One region of the Streptomyces sp. NPDC016459 genome, then DNA from elsewhere that is predicted to be linked to it. Evidence: riboswitches for the same ligand, from Rfam matches in the RefSeq annotation. Region 1 holds a riboswitch; each other region holds the start of a gene.
The links. A riboswitch is a leader RNA that binds a small molecule or an ion and turns the genes downstream of it on or off. The one in region 1 is predicted to bind cobalamin.
Positions count from the first base shown of each region.

Region 2: it holds a riboswitch for cobalamin, as region 1 does, so the genes downstream of both, ABZ567_RS08685 (ribonucleoside-diphosphate reductase subunit alpha) here and ABZ567_RS00295 (cobalamin biosynthesis protein) in region 1, are expected to answer to the same signal.
Region 3: it holds a riboswitch for cobalamin, as region 1 does, so the genes downstream of both, cobN (cobaltochelatase subunit CobN) here and ABZ567_RS00295 (cobalamin biosynthesis protein) in region 1, are expected to answer to the same signal.
Region 4: it holds a riboswitch for cobalamin, as region 1 does, so the genes downstream of both, ABZ567_RS23265 (energy-coupling factor ABC transporter permease) here and ABZ567_RS00295 (cobalamin biosynthesis protein) in region 1, are expected to answer to the same signal.

Region 1 covers NZ_JBEYCR010000001.1:52,816-57,019, reverse strand. The annotation lists gene ABZ567_RS00300 (cobyric acid synthase) at 1-1,510, opposite strand, end outside; gene ABZ567_RS00295 (cobalamin biosynthesis protein) at 1,507-2,481, opposite strand; cobalamin riboswitch at 2,515-2,647, opposite strand; gene ABZ567_RS00290 (hypothetical protein) at 2,769-2,990, opposite strand; gene ABZ567_RS00285 (inorganic phosphate transporter) at 3,003-4,204, opposite strand, start outside.
Region 2 covers NZ_JBEYCR010000002.1:656,483-660,686, forward strand. The annotation lists gene ABZ567_RS08685 (ribonucleoside-diphosphate reductase subunit alpha) at 1-1,606, opposite strand, end outside; cobalamin riboswitch at 1,739-1,878, opposite strand; gene ABZ567_RS08690 (GNAT family N-acetyltransferase) at 1,927-2,427, opposite strand; gene mctP (monocarboxylate uptake permease MctP) at 2,527-4,152, opposite strand; gene ABZ567_RS08700 (DUF3311 domain-containing protein) at 4,149-4,204, opposite strand, start outside.
Region 3 covers NZ_JBEYCR010000004.1:396,757-400,960, forward strand. The annotation lists gene ABZ567_RS14230 (precorrin-8X methylmutase) at 1-383, opposite strand, end outside; gene ABZ567_RS14235 (cobalamin biosynthesis protein CobG) at 380-1,723, opposite strand; cobalamin riboswitch at 2,078-2,229, shown strand; gene cobN (cobaltochelatase subunit CobN) at 2,305-4,204, shown strand, end outside.
Region 4 covers NZ_JBEYCR010000010.1:80,970-85,173, reverse strand. The annotation lists gene dhaK (dihydroxyacetone kinase subunit DhaK) at 183-1,175, shown strand; gene dhaL (dihydroxyacetone kinase subunit DhaL) at 1,202-1,822, shown strand; gene ABZ567_RS23270 (PTS fructose transporter subunit IIA) at 1,819-2,259, shown strand; cobalamin riboswitch at 2,297-2,533, shown strand; gene ABZ567_RS23265 (energy-coupling factor ABC transporter permease) at 2,562-3,260, shown strand; partial or broken gene ABZ567_RS23260 (energy-coupling factor ABC transporter substrate-binding protein) at 3,257-3,559, shown strand; gene cbiQ (cobalt ECF transporter T component CbiQ) at 3,905-4,204, shown strand, end outside.

The DNA of each region.
Region 1 (4,204 bases):
ACGGCAGGCCCGCCGGGGCCCCCTCCTCGATCAGCCGCAGCAGCGCGTCCGTGTCCGCGTGCTCCTCGATCAGGTCGCCCAGCCGGTCGAGCTGTTCCTCGCGCAGCGCCCCGAACGACGTGTCCGGCGCCGGCACGAACCGCCGCCCGGCCGCCGCCGCGACCTCCCGCAGGAACGCCCGCCGGAACCCGTCGCTCTCCAGGGAGCCGTGCCAGTGGGTGCCCCAGACGGAGCCGACCCGGCAGCCGTCGAGAGCGCGTCCCGTGTCATCGGAGAAGAACGGCTCCCCGCCGTCCACCGAGGCGACCCCGTGGTGGATCTCGTACCCCTCGGCCCGTTCCCCGAGCGCCACGCCGACCGGCCGGGCGAGGGTCTTACCGGGCGCGAACCGGACCCGTACGGGCAGCAGTCCGAGCGCGTCGACGGCGCCCGCCCGCGACTCGACCTGGTCCTCGATGTGCTCGCCGAGGATCTGGAAGCCGCCACAGATCCCGAGCACGGGCAGCCCCGCGGCCGCGCGGCGGGCCAGCTCGTCCGCAAGGCCCCGCTCCCGCAGCCACGCCAGCGCCCTGACCGTGCCGCGCGTGCCGGGCACGACGACGAGGTCCGCGTCGACGAGTTCCTCGGGCCGGTCGACGAACCGGACGACCACGCCCGGCTCGGCCGCCAGCGCGTCGACGTCCGTGAAGTTGGACATCAGCGGTACGGCGCAGACGGCGACCCGCAGGATGTCCGCGCCGACCGGCGGCGCCACGACGGACTCGCGGACGGTGCCGCGCAGCGACACCCGGAGGCCGTCCTCCTCGTCGATGCCGAGCCCGTGCGCGTACGGCAGGACGCCGAAGGTCCGGCGCCCGGTCAGCCCGTGGAGCATGTCGAGCCCCGGTTCGAGCAGGGTCACGTCACCCCGGAACTTGTTCACGAGGTACCCGGCGACGAGCGACTGGTCCTCGGGGCTCAGCAGCGCCGTCGTGCCGAAGAACTGGGCGAAGACGCCGCCCCTGTCGATGTCCCCGACCACGACCACGGGCAGCCGCGCGGCCCGGGCGATGCCCATGTTGACGATGTCCGTGCGCCGCAGGTTGATCTCGGCCGGGCTGCCCGCGCCCTCGCAGATCACGGCGTCGTACATGCCCCGGAGTTCCTCCAGGCACGCCATCACCGGCTCGAACAGTTCCTTCTGCCGTCCCCCGTGATAGCCCTTCGCGCTCAGTTCCCCCACCGGCTTGCCCATCAGGACGACCTGGCTGGACCGGTCGCTGCCCGGCTTGAGCAGCACCGGGTTCATCAGCGCGGTCGGTTCGACGCGGGCGGCCTGCGCCTGCATGGCCTGGGCCCGCCCGATCTCGGCGCCCTCACGGGTCACGAAGGAGTTGAGGGACATGTTCTGTCCCTTGAACGGCGCCACCTTCAGGCCCTTGCGGACCAGCCAGCGGCAGATGCCGGCCGTCACGACGCTCTTGCCGGCGTCGGACGTGGTCCCGGCGACGAGCAGCCCCCCACCCCTCATGCGTTCCTCCGCTTCAGCGCGCTCACGATCAGCCGGCCGCCCACGCAGGCGGCCAGGGTCAGTGCGGTGACCCGGCGGGACAGCCGGACCGCCCGGTCGATGTCGGCGACCTCGACGGGCCGCCCCTCCCCGTTGAGCACCGGCCGGTGTTCGACCCGGCCGGCGTACGAGAGGGTCCCCCCGAGCCGTACGCCGAGCGCGCCCGCGAAGGACGCCTCCACGGGCCCGGCGTTGGGACTGGGGTGCTGCGGGGCGTCCGCCCGCCAGGCCCGGACGGCCCCGCGCGGGTTCCCGCCGGCGACGGTGGTGAGCGCGGCCGTCAGCCGCGCCCCGGGCCAGCCGGCGAGGTCGTCGAGCCGGGCCGAGGCCCAGCCGAAGCGGCGGTGGCGGGGGGACTTGTGGCCGACCATCGCGTCCAGGGTGTTGACGGCCCGGAAGCCGAGCAGACCGGGCACGCCCGCGACCGCGCCCCAGAAGAGGGCGCCGACCACGGCGTCGGAGGTGTTCTCGGCGACCGATTCGACGACCGCGCGTGCCATCGCCGGTCCGTCGAGGGACTGCGGGTCGCGTCCGCACAGGTGCGGCAGCCGTTCCCGGGCCACCTCCAGGTCCCCCGCGGCGAGCGCCCCGCCGATCGCGCGGGCCTCCCGGCCCAGGGTCGTACCGCCGACGACGGCCCAGACGGAGGCGGCGGTCAGGGCCACGGCGGCGGTCGGCCGGTTGCGTACGGCCCGTGCGGCGAGCGCGCCCAGGGCGGCGGTGGAGCCGACGCAGACGGCGGTGTGCAGGGCGCCCCAGCCTCGGTGGTCGTGGTGGAGGCGCTGTTCGACCGCGGCGGCCGCCCGGCCGAACGCGGCGACGGGGTGTCCACGGCGGGGGTCTCCGACGAGCAGGTCGACGGCGAGACCGGCGGCCGCTCCGTACGCGAATCGGTCCGGGGAGAGGCGGCTGGTTCTTCTGCGGCCGGGCATGGCGCATGTCCTCACTCAGGGTCCGCGCCCTGGATCGACGTGACCGGCGGCGAGAGTTCCTGACTCCCGGACCCCTTGGATCCGGTCACAGTGGCGGGACCGCGCCGGATTCGCACCGGACTTCCTCTGCTGCCGCCGTAATGGCCTCGGCAGTCCACCACGCCCCGAGAACAGCCGTCAACTCACCTTGACCTGCACCGCGTCACTGTGCGAAGCGCCACAGACACGACGGCCGGGCGGCCCGTACCCGAAGGTACGGACCGCCCGGCCGGTGTCCTGCGGGACCGTCAGACGACGATCAGGTAGATGCCGTACGCGACGGCCGTGAGGCACAGGGCGAAGCACGCGTAGGCGCCGGTGCGGGCCAGGGCGGCGGAGCCTCCCTGCGCGGCGGCCTGCTCCTGCTTGGAGAGGCCGATGATGCCGAGGGTGAAGAGGCCCACGAGGGCGACGGTCGCCACGAGGCTGACTCCGAAGACGGAGCCGAGGGCTGCCCAGTCGATCTTCATGTCGTTCGTTCCTTAGACCGTTGCGGCGGGGGCCGGGGGAGCGGCCGGGTCGGTGGGAGCCGGCGCGGGGATGGTGGTCTTGAGGTCCTCGTCCGTGACGGCGGCGACGGAACCGGCCGGCGGCGGCGGGGTGACGGCCGCCATGGCGGTGGTCACCACACCCGCGGGCTCGGCGTCGAGGTCGTCGGCGGTGACGTTGTGGTGGTCGACCGGCTTGCGGCGGGAGAGCGACCAGATGACGGCCGATCCGCCGACCAGCAGGACCGCGACGGCGGCGATGCCCCAGGGTCCCTGCTTGGTGAGGAACTCGGCACCGGCGCCGACCAGGCCCGCGGCGGGCAGGGTCAGACCCCAGGCGACGAACATCCGGGTCGCGGTCGACCAGCGGACGACCCCGCCCTTGCGGCCGAGACCGGCGCCCATCACGGCACCCGAGCAGGACTGGGTGGTGGAGAGGGAGAAGCCGAGGTGCGAGGAGGCCAGGATGACCGTCGCGGCGCTGGTCTGGGCGGCGAAGCCCTGCTGCGGCTGGAGGTCGGTGAGGCCCTTGCCCATGGTGCGGATGATGCGCCAGCCGCCGAGGTAGGTGCCAAGGGCGATCGCGACGCCGGCGGAGACGATGACCCAGAGGGGCGGGTTGGAGCCGGGGGCGACGACGCCCTGGGTGACCAGGGCCAGGGTGATGATGCCCATCGTCTTCTGGGCGTCGTTGGTGCCGTGGGCGAGGGAGACGAGACCCGCGGAGGCGATCTGGCCGACCCGGTAGCCCTTGGCGGTGTGCTTCTCGTCGGTCTTGGCACCGATCTTGTACGTCAGCCGGGTGGCCAGCATCGCGGCGAGACCGGCGACGAGCGGCGCGGCGATGGCCGGGATCAGGACCTTGGTGACGATGGTCGGACCGTTGACCGCGGACCAGCCCGCCGACATGACCGCGGCGCCGATGAGGCCGCCGAAGAGCGCGTGGGAGGAGCTGGACGGCAGGCCGAGGAGCCAGGTCAGCAGGTTCCACAGGATGGCGCCCACGAGCGCCGCGAAGATCACTTCTGTGCGAATGCCCTCTTCGTTGATGATCCCGCCGGAGATCGTCTTGGCGACCTCCACGGACAGGAACGCGCCGACGAGGTTCAGCACGGCGGACATGGCCACCGCCGTCTTCGGTTTGAGAGCGCCGGTCGAGATGGTCGTGGCCATCGCGTTCGCGGTGTCGTGGAAAC
Region 2 (4,204 bases), on a different contig from region 1:
AGAGCGCGCGCGCCTCGGCGGAGTCGAACGGCAGCTTCAGCTGGAAGAAGACGTCCTGGAGGCCCATCGCGCCCAGGCCCACCGGCCGCCAGCGGGCGTTGGAGCGGCCCGCCTGCTCGGTCGGGTAGAAGTTGATGTCGACGACGCGGTCGAGGAAGGTGACGGCCGTGCGGACGGTGGCGTCGAGGCGCTCCCAGTCGATGTCCCGGGCGGTGGTGTCCACGAACGCGCCGAGGTTGACCGAGCCCAGGTTGCAGACGGCCGTCTCGCCGTCGTCGGTGACCTCCAGGATCTCCGTGCAGAGGTTCGAGGAGTGGACGGTGTGGCCGGGCTCGGCGGTCTGGTTGGCCGTACGGTTCGAGGCGTCCTTGAAGGTCATCCAGCCGTTGCCGGTCTGGGCCAGGGTCCGCATCATCCGGCCGTACAGGTCGCGGGCCGGCATCGTCTTGCGGGCCAGGCCCGCCGCCTCGGCCGCGCGGTAGGCGGCGTCGAACTCCTCGCCCCACAGGTCGACCAGCTCGGGCACGTCGGCGGGGGAGAACAGTGACCAGTCGGCGTCGGCGTTGACGCGGCGCATGAACTCGTCCGGGATCCAGTGCGCCAGGTTCAGGTTGTGCGTGCGGCGCTGGTCCTCGCCCGTGTTGTCACGGAGCTCCAGGAACTCCTCGATGTCCGCGTGCCAGGTCTCCAGGTAGACGGCGGCGGCGCCCTTGCGGCGGCCGCCCTGGTTCACGGCGGCGACGGAGGCGTCGAGGGTCTTCAGGAACGGCACGATGCCGTTGGAGTGCCCGTTGGTGCCCCGGATCAGCGAACCGCGGGCCCGGATGCGGGAGTACGAGAGACCGATGCCGCCCGCGTGCTTCGAGAGGCGCGCCACCTGGTGGTAGCGGTCGTAGATGGAGTCCAGCTCGTCCAGCGGGGAGTCGAGCAGGTAGCAGGAGGACATCTGCGGGTGGCGGGTGCCGGAGTTGAAGAGCGTGGGGGAGGACGGCAGGTAGTCCAGGCGGCTCATCAGGCCGTAGAGCGCGGTGACCTCGTCCAGGGCCCGGGTGCTGTCGTCCTCCGCGAGGCCGCAGGCAACGCGCAGCATGAAGTGCTGCGGGGTCTCGACGACCTGGCGGGTGATCGGGTGGCGCAGCAGGTAGCGCGAGTAGAGGGTGCGCAGACCGAAGTAGCCGAAGCGGTCGTCGGCGGCCTGGTCGATCGTCGCGTCCAGGCGGGCCGCGTGCTGGGCGACGAACTCGGCGGTGCGGTCGGCGATCAGGCCCTCGCGGTGACCGACGGCGACGGAGGCGGAGAAGGAGAAGGCGCCCTGGCCGGCCGCCTCGTCGGCGATGGTGACCGTGAGGAGCCGGGCGGCGAGCCGGGAGTACGCCGGGTCCTCCGCGATCAGGCCCGCGGCCGCCTCGGTGGCCAGCTCGCGCAGCTCCGCCTCGTCCGACGTGGCGTTGCGGCCGCGGAGCGCGGCGGCGGCGACCTTGCCGGGGTCGGTGTCGGGGAGATCGGCGGTGAGGTCGGTCAGGGTCCGCAGCAGCACGGTCCCGGGGCCGTCGCTCTCGACCGCGGAAGCCTCGGCGGACGCCGGATCGGCGGGCGCGATGGTCACGTGGGGGCTCTCCCTCGCTCGGCTCGGGGCCGCGGCGGGGGAAGGCGGGCACGCGGGCGTCCGTAACGCCGGACGCGACGCTTCCACCGGCCCACTCCGCGAGGCCCGGACGTCAGTGGCACCCGGAACGGACGGACCGGGTGCGCTGCCGGCAGGTCCTCGGACTCACCTCGTACGAATGTGATGCATTCGTACGAAGCACACCGTTGCGGGACAGTTCCGGATTCGCGCCGGATTCCCCTGCGTCGACAGCGAGCACGAGCATACATGTGGGGGGCTCCACTCATCGCACCCCCCACATGTTGTGTCGCCGCCCGGCTTCAGAACTCCAGGGCGTAGGTGAGCAGCAGAAGGCCGGGGGTCGGTTCCCAGTCCCGGTGGGGGGTGCGGACGAAGCCCAGGCGCTCGTAGATCCGGTGCGCGGAGAGCATCCGCACGTCCGTGGAGAGCACGATCCGCTCGCTCCCCGGCAGGGCCCGGGCGCGGTCGACGCAGGCCCGTACGAGGGCCTCTCCGACGCCCCGGCCGCGGGCCTCACGGGCGACGGCGAGCATCCGGAACTCGGCCTCGCCCGCGACCGCGATGTCCGCCCAGGGGGTGTCGCCGGTGGCGAAGGTCACCCCGCCGAGGAGCGTCCCCTCGGCGTCCTCGGCGACGAGCACCTCGCTCTCGCGCGCCCGCCGGGCGGTGTCCCGCAGGACCTCCAGGTAGAAGTCCTCCGCCCCGTGCTGCAGCAGCCCGTCGTTCAAGTAGGTGCCCGCGGTGAGTTCTCCGAGCGCCTCGTACTCCTCCAGCCGTACCGCCCTGATGGTGAAGTCCATGAGGGCAGTGTGCCTTCCCGGGGACGAGAAGGGGCCCGGGATTCCTGGTGGAGATCCCGGGCCCTTCGCGTGCGGCCGTGCGTGGGCCGGTGTGTGGGGTCAGCGCGTCTCGGCGGCGAGCTTCGGCATGTCGGTCTGCACGCCGGCGTCACCGGCGTCGGCCGTGTAGTCCGAGGGGGAGGTCTCGTCGATGCCCTCGGGGGCCTTGACGGCCTTGAGGACGAAGGTGAGGACGACCGTGACGAGGAGGTTGAGGACGAAGGCGGTGAGACCGATGTAGCCGATCTCGCCGATCCCCGGGATCTCGGCGGAGGAGCCGCCGAAGTGCTTCTGGGTCGGGCTGGCGACCCCGTACGCGGCGACCGTGCCGTAGAGCATGCCGACGGCCCAGCCGGCGAGCAGCGCCCAGCGATGGAACCAGCGGGTGAAGAGGCCGCCGACGAGGGCCGGGAAGGTCTGCAGGATCCAGATGCCGCCGAGCAGCTGGAAGTTGATCGCGACCGTCTTGTCCATGGTGAGGACGAAGGCGAGCGCGCCGACCTTCACGAGGAGCGAAACGATCTTGGAGACCTTGGTCTCCTGCGCCGGGGTCGCGTCCTTCTTGATGAAGTCCTTGTAGATGTTCCTCGTGAAGAGGTTGGCCGCGGCGATCGACATGATCGCGGCCGGGACGAGCGCGCCGATGCCGATCGCGGCGAACGCGACGCCCGCGAACCAGTCGGGGAACATCGTCTCGAACAGCTGCGGGATGGCGAGCTGCCCGTTCTTCACCTGGATGCCGGCGGCGATCGCCATGAAGCCGAGCAGCGCGAGCAGGCCCAGCATCAGCGAGTACAGCGGCAGGATCGTGGTGTTGCGGCGGATGACCTCACGGCTCCGGGACGACAGCGTCGCCGTGATGGAGTGCGGGTACATGAACAGGGCGAGCGCCGAGCCGAGCGCGAGCGTCGCGTACGTCCACTGGCCGGCCTCGCCGGGGACGAGCGACCCGCGCGGCTTGTCCGTCGCCGGGTTGGTCTGCGCGTAGGCCTCGCCGGCCTTGGCGAAGATCTCGTCGAAGCCGCCCAGCTTGATCGGGATGTAGATGATCGCCACCGCGATGACGATGTAGATCAGGGTGTCCTTGACGAAGGCGATGAGCGCGGGCGCCCGCAGGCCCGAGGAGTACGTGTACGCCGCGAGGACACCGAAGGCGATGAGCAGCGGCAGGTCCTTGATGAACCAGTGGGTGGTCTCGCCGCCGCCGACGCCCATCACGTCCAGGACGGCCTGGATGCCGACGAGCTGGAGCGCGATGTACGGCATGGTGGCGAGGATGCCGGTGACCGCCACCGCGAGGGACAGGCCCTTGGAGCCGTAGCGGCCGCGTACGAAGTCCGAGGTGGTGACGTAGCCGTGCTTGTGCGAGACCGACCAGAGGCGCGGCAGGAAGGTGAAGATCAGCGGGTAGACCAGGATCGTGTACGGCACGGCGAAGAAGCCGGCCGCGCCCGCCGCGTAGATGGCCGCCGGGACGGCGACGAAGGTGTACGCGGTGTAGAGGTCGCCGCCGAGCAGGAACCAGGTCACCCAGGTGCCGAACGACCGGCCGCCCAGGCCCCATTCGTCGAGGCTGTTCTCGTTCTCCGCCCTGCGCCAGCGCGAGGCGAGGAAGCCCATGACCGTGACGGCCAGGAAGAAGAAGATGAAGACGGCGAGTGCGACGCCGTTCACGCCGTCCTTCATCGCGCGTCACCACCCTTGCGGCCGCGCTGGTCGATCTGCCACAGCTTGTAGG
Region 3 (4,204 bases), on a different contig from region 1:
CACAGTTCGAGGGCGGCGGCGGAGCGGGTGGTGCCGAGCTCGGCGGCCAGGTCCGGCACGGACGGGTCCGAGAGCGTGCAGACCACCTCGTTGTCGGCGGGCAGGCGCCTGCGGGTGACGCCGCTCGCGACCATCTGGGCGTCGCACAGGATCGGCGCGCCGGCCCGGAGGGCGGCGCGGGCGCTCGCGACCACGCCGGGGGAGTAGGCGATGTCCCGCACGAGGTCGGTCATGCCGCAGGCATGGATCATCCGGACCGCCACCTGGGCGACGTCGGCGGGCAGGCCCGCGAGATCCGCCTCGGCGCGGATCGTGGCAAAGGACCGGCGGTAGATCTCCGCCCCGTCCTTCTCGTAGTCGAACATGGTGTCGCTCTCGCTCATCTCGTGTGGGACGTGGGGGGCGTGTGGTCGACAGGGGTACGGGCCGCTCCGACCGCTGCGGGCAGGGAGGCGCGGGGGGTGGGGACGCCGTCCACCAGATAGGTGTCGTCGCCGGTGGCGAGGACCTCGATCCAGTCGCCGTACGGGTGCCCGCAGCCGCGTGCGCACCCGGAGAAGTGCACGGGCACCGGCCCCGCGGGCACGGCGCGGGCGTCCGTCCGTACGTCGGCGAGGGACTTGGCGCACCCGGGCCGCCCGGTACAGACGGTGACCCCGGCGCCGGGGTCGTCGGACCGGGTGATCAGCCCGTACGCCGCGAGGCGGGCGAGCCGGGCGGCGGGTCCGTCGACGGCCGACCCGGTGCGGGCCGCTTCCGCCGGCGCGGTGGGGCCCGCTTCTGCTGCCCCGGTGGGGCCGGCTTCCGCAGAGCCCGTGGGGCCGACGACGACCGCCCCGCGCCAGGGCGTCAGCCGCACCTCGTCGGCCGGCAGCAGGGCCCGTAGCTGAGCGGCGGTCAGCCGGCCGAGCGGCGCGAGGACGTACAGCGCGTCGGCGCCGAGCACCCCGGGCGCCGGCGGACGGGACACGGGCAGCGGCGGTACGGGGAGGGGTACGGATTCGGCCGCGATCCCGGCGGCCGCCAGGGCGCGGGCCCAGTCCGGCACGTGCGCGTCGGGCAGTTCGCGGGGTCGCCAGGCCCCGTTGCCGGCCGCTTCGGCCGCGTCGAGGAACGCGAGGGCGGCGGCGAGGGCGGAGCGGACGGCGTCGGCGGCAGCGAGCCGCAAGACCTGCGGACCCAGTCGCACGAGGACGGATCCGTCCTCGTCTGCGACCAAGCTCACATCCCCGCCGAGCGGGGCCACGTCGCCGCGACCGTCGTCCAGGACGAACAGGAACCGTCCCGAGAGGGACGCCGCCCGGGGCTCGGCGCACAGTGCGGCGTCCAGTCCGCGCGCCCACAACTGCACGTCCGCGTGGCCGAGTCCGTCGAGTCCCGCGGTGGGCGAGGCGACGATGTTGCGGACGCGCTCGTGGGTGGGGGAGGGCAGCAGGCCCGCGTCCGCGAGGAGCGCCGCGAGCGCCGCCCCGCAGTCGTCCGCGAGGCCCCGCAGCTCCGCGTTGCCGCGCGAGGTGATGCTGATCCGCCCGTCGCCCAGGGTCTCCGCCGCGGCCGCGAGCGTCTCGACCTGATGAGACGTCAGACGGCCTGCGGGGAGCCGCAGTCGGGCCAGGCGGCCGTCCTCGGCGGGATGCAGGCGCAGCGCCCCCGGGCAGGCGTCGCCACGGTCCCGTATACGAGCTTCGCCCGGTTCGGGCGTCGTGGGTGGGGTGGGCGGCATGGCGGCGAGCATACCTACGGGGAACAGGGCGGCCACCGGGTGTGATCAGGCCGACGCCGCGACGGACGTGGGCGCGGTGGGCGGCCGGGCGGCCACGGGCCGAGCCGGCCGGGCGGTCGGCGCACCTACGGGAGGCCGGGCGGCCACGGGCGGGACCGGCCCGGCGGTCGGCGTACCAACGGGAGGCCGGGCGGCCACGGGCGGGATCGGCCCGGCGGTCGGCGTACCAACGGGAGGCCGGGCGGCCACGGGCGGGATCGGCCCGGCGGTCGGCGTACCTACGGGGCCCCGCCCCCTCGGCCGGTGTGATCAGGTCGACCCGGTGGCCCGTCCCGTCCCTCCGCGGCACGATCTAGGATGCAGATCGGCATGGGGTCCCCGGACCCCGGGGAGGAAGCCCGGTGAGACTCCGGCGCGGTCCCGCCACTGTGAGCCGGTCCGGCTGTGCGCAGCGACGCACTTCGGGGGCGGTGAGTCAGGAACTCCCTTCCCCAGGCTCTCGGCTTCGCCCGAGCAGGGGAGGCCCCAACCCATACGACCACCCGGGGCGCGGACAACCCCGAGGAAGGCCTGCGCTCGCCATGCTTCTGCTGCTGTCGCACTCCGACACCGACCTGCTCAGCGCCCGCGCGGCGAACGCTGCCTCGGCCGGCGGCCCGGTGGAGTACCGCTTCGCCAACCCCGCCCGTCTCCCCCTCTCCGACCTGCCCGCCCTCCTGGACGGCGTCGACCTCGTCGTCGTCCGGCTCCTCGGCGGTCTCCGTTCCTGGGAGGAGGGCCTGGACGCGGTCCGTGCCGCCGGAAGGCCCGTGGTCGTCCTCAGCGGCGAACAGGCCCCCGACGCACAGCTGATGGAGGCCTCCACCGTCCCCATCGGCGTCGCCACCGAGGCCCACGCCTACCTCGCGCACGGCGGCCCGGGGAACCTGGAGCAGCTGGCCCGCTTCCTCTCCGACACCGTCCTGCTCACCGGCCACGGCTTCGAGGCCCCGGCCGCCGCCCCCACCTGGGGCCCGCTCGACCGGACCGCGCGGAACGAGAGCGGCCCGACCATCGCCGTGCTCTACTACCGCGCCCACCACATGAGCGGCAACACCGGCTTCATCGGCACCCTGTGCGACGCGATCGAGGACGCCGGCGCGCGGCCGCTCCCGCTGTACGTCGCCTCCCTGCGCGCCCCCGAGCCGGAGCTGCTCGACACCCTCCGGGGCGCCGACGCCATCGTCACGACCGTCCTCGCGGCGGGCGGCACCAAGCCGGCGCAGGCGCAGGCCGGCGGCGACGAGGAGGCCTGGGACGCGGGGGCGCTCGCCGCGCTCGACGTGCCGATCCTCCAGGCGCTGTGCCTGACCGGTTCGCGGTCCGCGTGGGAGGAGAACGACGAGGGCCTCTCGCCGCTGGACGCCGCCAGCCAGGTCGCCGTGCCCGAGTTCGACGGCCGCCTGATCACCGTCCCGTTCTCCTTCAAGGAGATCGACGAGGACGGTCTGCCCGCGTACGTGGCCGACGCCGAACGTGCCGCCCGCGTCGCCGGGATCGCCGTCCGGCACGCCCGGCTCCGGCACATCCCGAACGCCGAGAAGAAGCTGGCGCTCGTCCTCTCCGCGTACCCGACGAAGCACTCCCGCATCGGCAACGCCGTCGGCCTGGACACCCCCGCCTCCGCCGTCTCCCTCCTGCGCCGACTGATCGCGGAGGGGTACGACTTCGGGCCCGCCGAGGAGCTTCCCGGCCTGGTCTCCGGCGACGGCGACGAGCTGATCTACGCCCTGATCGAGGCCGGCGGCCACGACCAGGACTGGCTGACGGAGGAGCAGCTCGCCCGCAACCCGGTCCGCATCCCGGCCGCCGACTACAAGCGTTGGTACGCGACCCTCCCCGAGGAGCTGCGGACGCACGTCGAGGAGCACTGGGGCCCGCCGCCCGGCGAGATGTTCCTCGACCGCTCCCGCAACCCGGAGGGCGACATCGTCCTGGCGGCCCTGCGGCGCGGGAACCTCCTCATCCTGATCCAGCCGCCGCGCGGCTTCGGCGAGAACCCGATCGCGATCTACCACGACCCCGACCTCCCGCCGTCCCACCACTACCTGGCCGCCTACCGCTGGATCGCCGCCCGCGCCGAGGACGGCGGTTTCGGCGCCGACGCCATGGTCCACCTGGGCAAGCACGGCAACCTGGAGTGGCTGCCCGGCAAGAACGCCGGCCTGTCCGCCGCCTGCGGCCCCGACGCGGCCCTCGGTGACATCCCGCTGATCTACCCGTTCCTCGTCAACGACCCGGGCGAGGGCACCCAGGCCAAGCGGCGCGTCCACGCGACCCTCGTCGACCACCTGGTGCCGCCGATGGCCCGCGCCGACTCGTACGGCGACATCGCGCGCCTGGAGCAGCTGCTCGACGAGTACGCGCAGATCTCCTCCATGGACCCGGCGAAGCTGCCCGCGATCCGCGCCCAGATCTGGACGCTGATCCAGGCCGCGAAGC
Region 4 (4,204 bases), on a different contig from region 1:
CGCAGCGGTCCTGTGCGGACCAGGGGGTGTCTGACACATGATCACCGCGCGGGGATGTGCATGCCCGGTCGCCTTGCCTTGCCGTACGGGCGTCGGCCCGTGAGTCTGGGTGGGTGCCGGGCCACTCCGACCTGCCAGGACCTGCACAGCGGCTTGTCTGTCCGTCTCATCAGGAGGTACTCATGAGGATGCTCATCAACGTTCCCGAGACCGTGGTCGCCGACGCGCTGCGGGGGATGGCGGCCGCTCATCCCGAGCTCACCGTCGACGTCGAGCGGCGGGTCGTGCTGCGGCGGGACGCGCCCGTGGCGGGGAAGGTCGCGCTGGTCTCCGGCGGCGGGTCCGGGCACGAGCCGTTGCACGGGGGGTTCGTGGGGCCCGGGATGCTGGCGGCCGCCTGCCCCGGGGAGGTGTTCACGTCTCCGGTGCCCGATCAGATGGTGCGGGCCGCGGCGGCCGTCGACAGCGGCGCCGGGGTGCTGTTCGTCGTCAAGAACTACACCGGTGACGTGCTGAACTTCGAGATGGCGACGGAACTCGCGGAGGACGAGGGCATCCAGGTCGCCAAGGTCCTCGTCGACGACGACGTCGCCGTGACGGACAGTCTGTACACGGCGGGCCGGCGTGGCACCGGCGGCACGCTCTTCGTGGAGAAGATCGCGGGCGCTGCCGCCGAGGAGGGCGCGCCCCTCGAACGGGTGGAGGCGATCGCCCGCCTGGTCAACTCACGCTGCCGGTCTTTCGGCGTGGCCCTGGGCGCGTGCACCACCCCCGCCAAGGGAAGCCCCACCTTCGACCTGCCGGCCGGGGAACTGGAGTTGGGCATCGGCATCCACGGCGAGCCGGGCCGTGAGCGGCGGCCCATGATGACCTCCCGGGAGATCGCGGACTTCGCCGTCGACGCCGTCGTCGAGGACCTCCGCCCGTCCGGGCCGGTGATCGCGCTGGTCAACGGCATGGGCGCGACCCCGCTCCTGGAGCTGTACGGCTTCAACGCCGAGGTGCAGCGCGTGCTGGGCGAGCGGCGCGTGCCGGTGGTCCGTACCCTAGTCGGGAACTACGTGACCTCGCTGGACATGGCCGGCTGCTCGGTGACGCTGTGCGAGGTGGACGAGGAACTCCTCCGCCTCTGGGACGCTCCCGTGCAGACGCCCGCGCTGCGCTGGGGTCGGTGAGACGAGGGATGGGAGAGGGGACCGGCATGACGGAGGACTTCGGCGCGGACTTCCTGGTGCGCTGGCTGACCGCGGTGGCCGAGGCCGTCGACCGTGAGGCGGACCGGCTCACCGAGCTCGACTCGGCCATCGGCGACGCCGACCACGGGGCCAATCTGAGGCGGGGGTTCACCGCCGTCACCGAGACCCTGGCCGAGGAGTCGCCGGCGACACCGGGCGCGGTGCTGACCGTCGCCGGACGGCAGCTGATCTCCACCGTGGGGGGCGCGTCGGGACCGCTGTACGGCACGCTGCTGCGTCGTACCGGCAAGACCCTCGGCGACGACGAGCGGGTCACCCGGGCACGGTTGGCGGAGGCGCTCGGCTCCGGCGTGACGGCCGTGTCGCAGCTGGGCGGCGCGCAGGCGGGCGACAAGACGATGCTGGACGCGCTCCTCCCGGCCGTGGAGGGCCTGCGGGAGTCGTTCGAGGCGAGCCGCGCCGCCGCCGAGGAGGGCGCTCTCGCGACCGTACCGCTGCGGGCGCGCAAGGGCAGGGCCAGCTATCTGGGTGAGCGGTCGGTGGGGCATCAGGACCCGGGGGCGACCTCGTCCGCGCTGCTGTTCACCGCGCTGGACGACACCGCGCGTGCGGAGGGGGCGTCATGAGCGGCGGGAGCCGGGGCGGGCCGGTCCGCGACGGTTCCGTGCGGGTCGGCATCGTGCTCGTCTCGCACAGTGCCGCCGTCGCGACCGCAGTGGCCGAGCTGGCCAGAGGGCTGTCCGGTGGCGGCGACCTGGCGCCGATCGTCCCCGCCGGCGGGACTCCGGACGGTGGTCTGGGGACGAGTTCCGGGCTGATCTGCGAGGCGGCGAAGGCCGCGGACCGGGGCTCGGGAGTGGCGATCATGGTCGACCTGGGGAGCGCGGTGCTCACCGTGAAAACGTTGCTCGCCGAGGGCGACGAGCTTCCCGAGGGCTCCCGTCTGGTGGACGCGCCGTTCGTCGAGGGCGCGGTCGCCGCGCTGGTCACGGCGAGCGCGGGAGCGGACCTCGACGCGGTGGTGGCGGCGGCGTCGGAGGCGTACGCCTACCGCAAGGAGTGACAGCGCTGTGTGAGCGAGAAGCCGCGCCGGGTGGCGACCGTGTTGTGATGTACCTGGTCAACACACTAGTGTCGCAGGGCCTTGGTGTTCGGGAAACCGGTGCAGTACCGGTGCGGCCCTCGCCACTGTGATCGGGAGGTCCGGCTCCACCCCCGCGGGATGTCACCCTCGGGGAAGCCACTGGACCGCGATGGGAGACCGTCGTGGTGTGGGAAGGCGGAGTCCGGGCGTATGACCGTCAGCCAGGAGACCGGCCAGGGTGCGTTGTCCATCCACGAGGTGCTGGAGAGGGTCTCCCAACCATGCATATAGCCGAGGGGTACCTACCCCCTGTGCACGCGGCCGCCTGGGGCGTCGCGTCCGCACCGTTCATCGTCCACGGGGTCCGCGCGCTGACCCGCGAGGTACGGTCCAACCCCGAGTCCACTCTTCTGCTCGGCGCCGCCGGCGCCTTCACCTTCGTCCTCTCGGCTCTCAAACTGCCGTCCGTGACCGGTAGTTGTTCCCATCCGACCGGTACGGGTCTGGGCGCGATCCTGTTCCGGCCGCCGATCATGGCGGTCCTGGGGACGATCACCCTGCTCTTCCAGGCCCTGCTGCTCGCCCACGGAGGGCTCACCACGCTCGGCGCGAACGCCTTCTCGATGGCGATCGTCGGGCCCTGGGCGGGTTACGGCACGTACCGGCTGCTGCGCCGGTCCGGTACGCCGCTGATGGTCGCCGTCTTCTTCGGCGCGTTCGTCGCCGACCTGTCGACGTACTGCGTGACCAGTGTGCAGCTGGCGCTCGCCTTCCCGGACCCGGGCAGCGGTGTGGCCGGGGCGCTCGCCAAGTTCGGCGGGATCTTCGCCGTGACGCAGATTCCGCTGGCCGTGAGCGAGGGCCTGCTGACCGTGCTCGTGATGCGGCTGCTCACGCAGTCCAGCAAGGGCGAACTGATCCGGCTCGGCGTCCTCGCCGGGCGGACGGCGGAGCAACGCGAGGAGGCGGCCGCGCGATGAGCCGGAACGCGAAGATCAACGCCCTGTTGCTGCTCGTCGTCGCGGCGCTCGCGGTACTGCCGCTGGCGCTGGGGCTCGGGGATCACAAGGAGGAACCGTTCACCGGGGCGGACGCGGAGGCGGAGACCGCGATCACGGAGCTCCGGCCGGACTACGAGCCGTGGTTCACGCCGCTGTACGAGCCGCCGTCCGGGGAGGTCGAGTCCGCGCTGTTCTCGCTCCAGGCGGCGCTGGGCGCCGGTGTCCTCGCGTACTACTTCGGTCTGCGGCGAGGGCGGAGGCAGGGCGCCGCACGGGCCGGGGCGACCGGGGCGGACGGGGCCGCCGGGGCTGCTGAGGCATCGGGGGTCGTCGGGCCTGCTGGGGTCTCTGGGCCTGCTGGGGCCGCCGGGCCTGCTGGGGCTGCCGGGGAGGTCGGGGTCTCCGGGGCTGCTGAGGCCTCCGGGGTCGCCGAGGCCGCTGAGCCTGCTGGGGCCGCTGAGCCCGCTGGGGCATCCGAGGCCGCCGGACCTGCTGCGGCCGCTGAGCCCGCCGGGGCGTCCAGGGCTGCCGGGGGCCTCGTGGACGGTGCGGTCGCGGCGCCCGGAGCCCGGGAGCCGGGCGGCCCGGGAGTTCCGGCCGACGGGCGGGACGCGTAGCCGCCGATGCTGCCGATCGACGCGGCGGCGCACAGCAGCCGCTGGCGCCGCCGTCATCCCGCCGAGAAAGCGCTGCTCGGCTTCGGTCTGACCCTGTGCGCGGTCTGTCTGCCGCCGTGGCCGGGGGCGGTGCTCGTGGCCGCGGTCACGCTCGGGGTGCTGCTCGGGCCGGCCGGTGTGCCGGGCCGGGCGCTGTGGCGGGCGTTCCGCGTCCCGCTCGGCTTCTGTGTCACGGGCGCGGTTCCGCTGCTCTTCGAGGTGGGCGGCGCCCGGGGGCTCGTCGCGTTCGCCCCGGGAGGTCCGGTC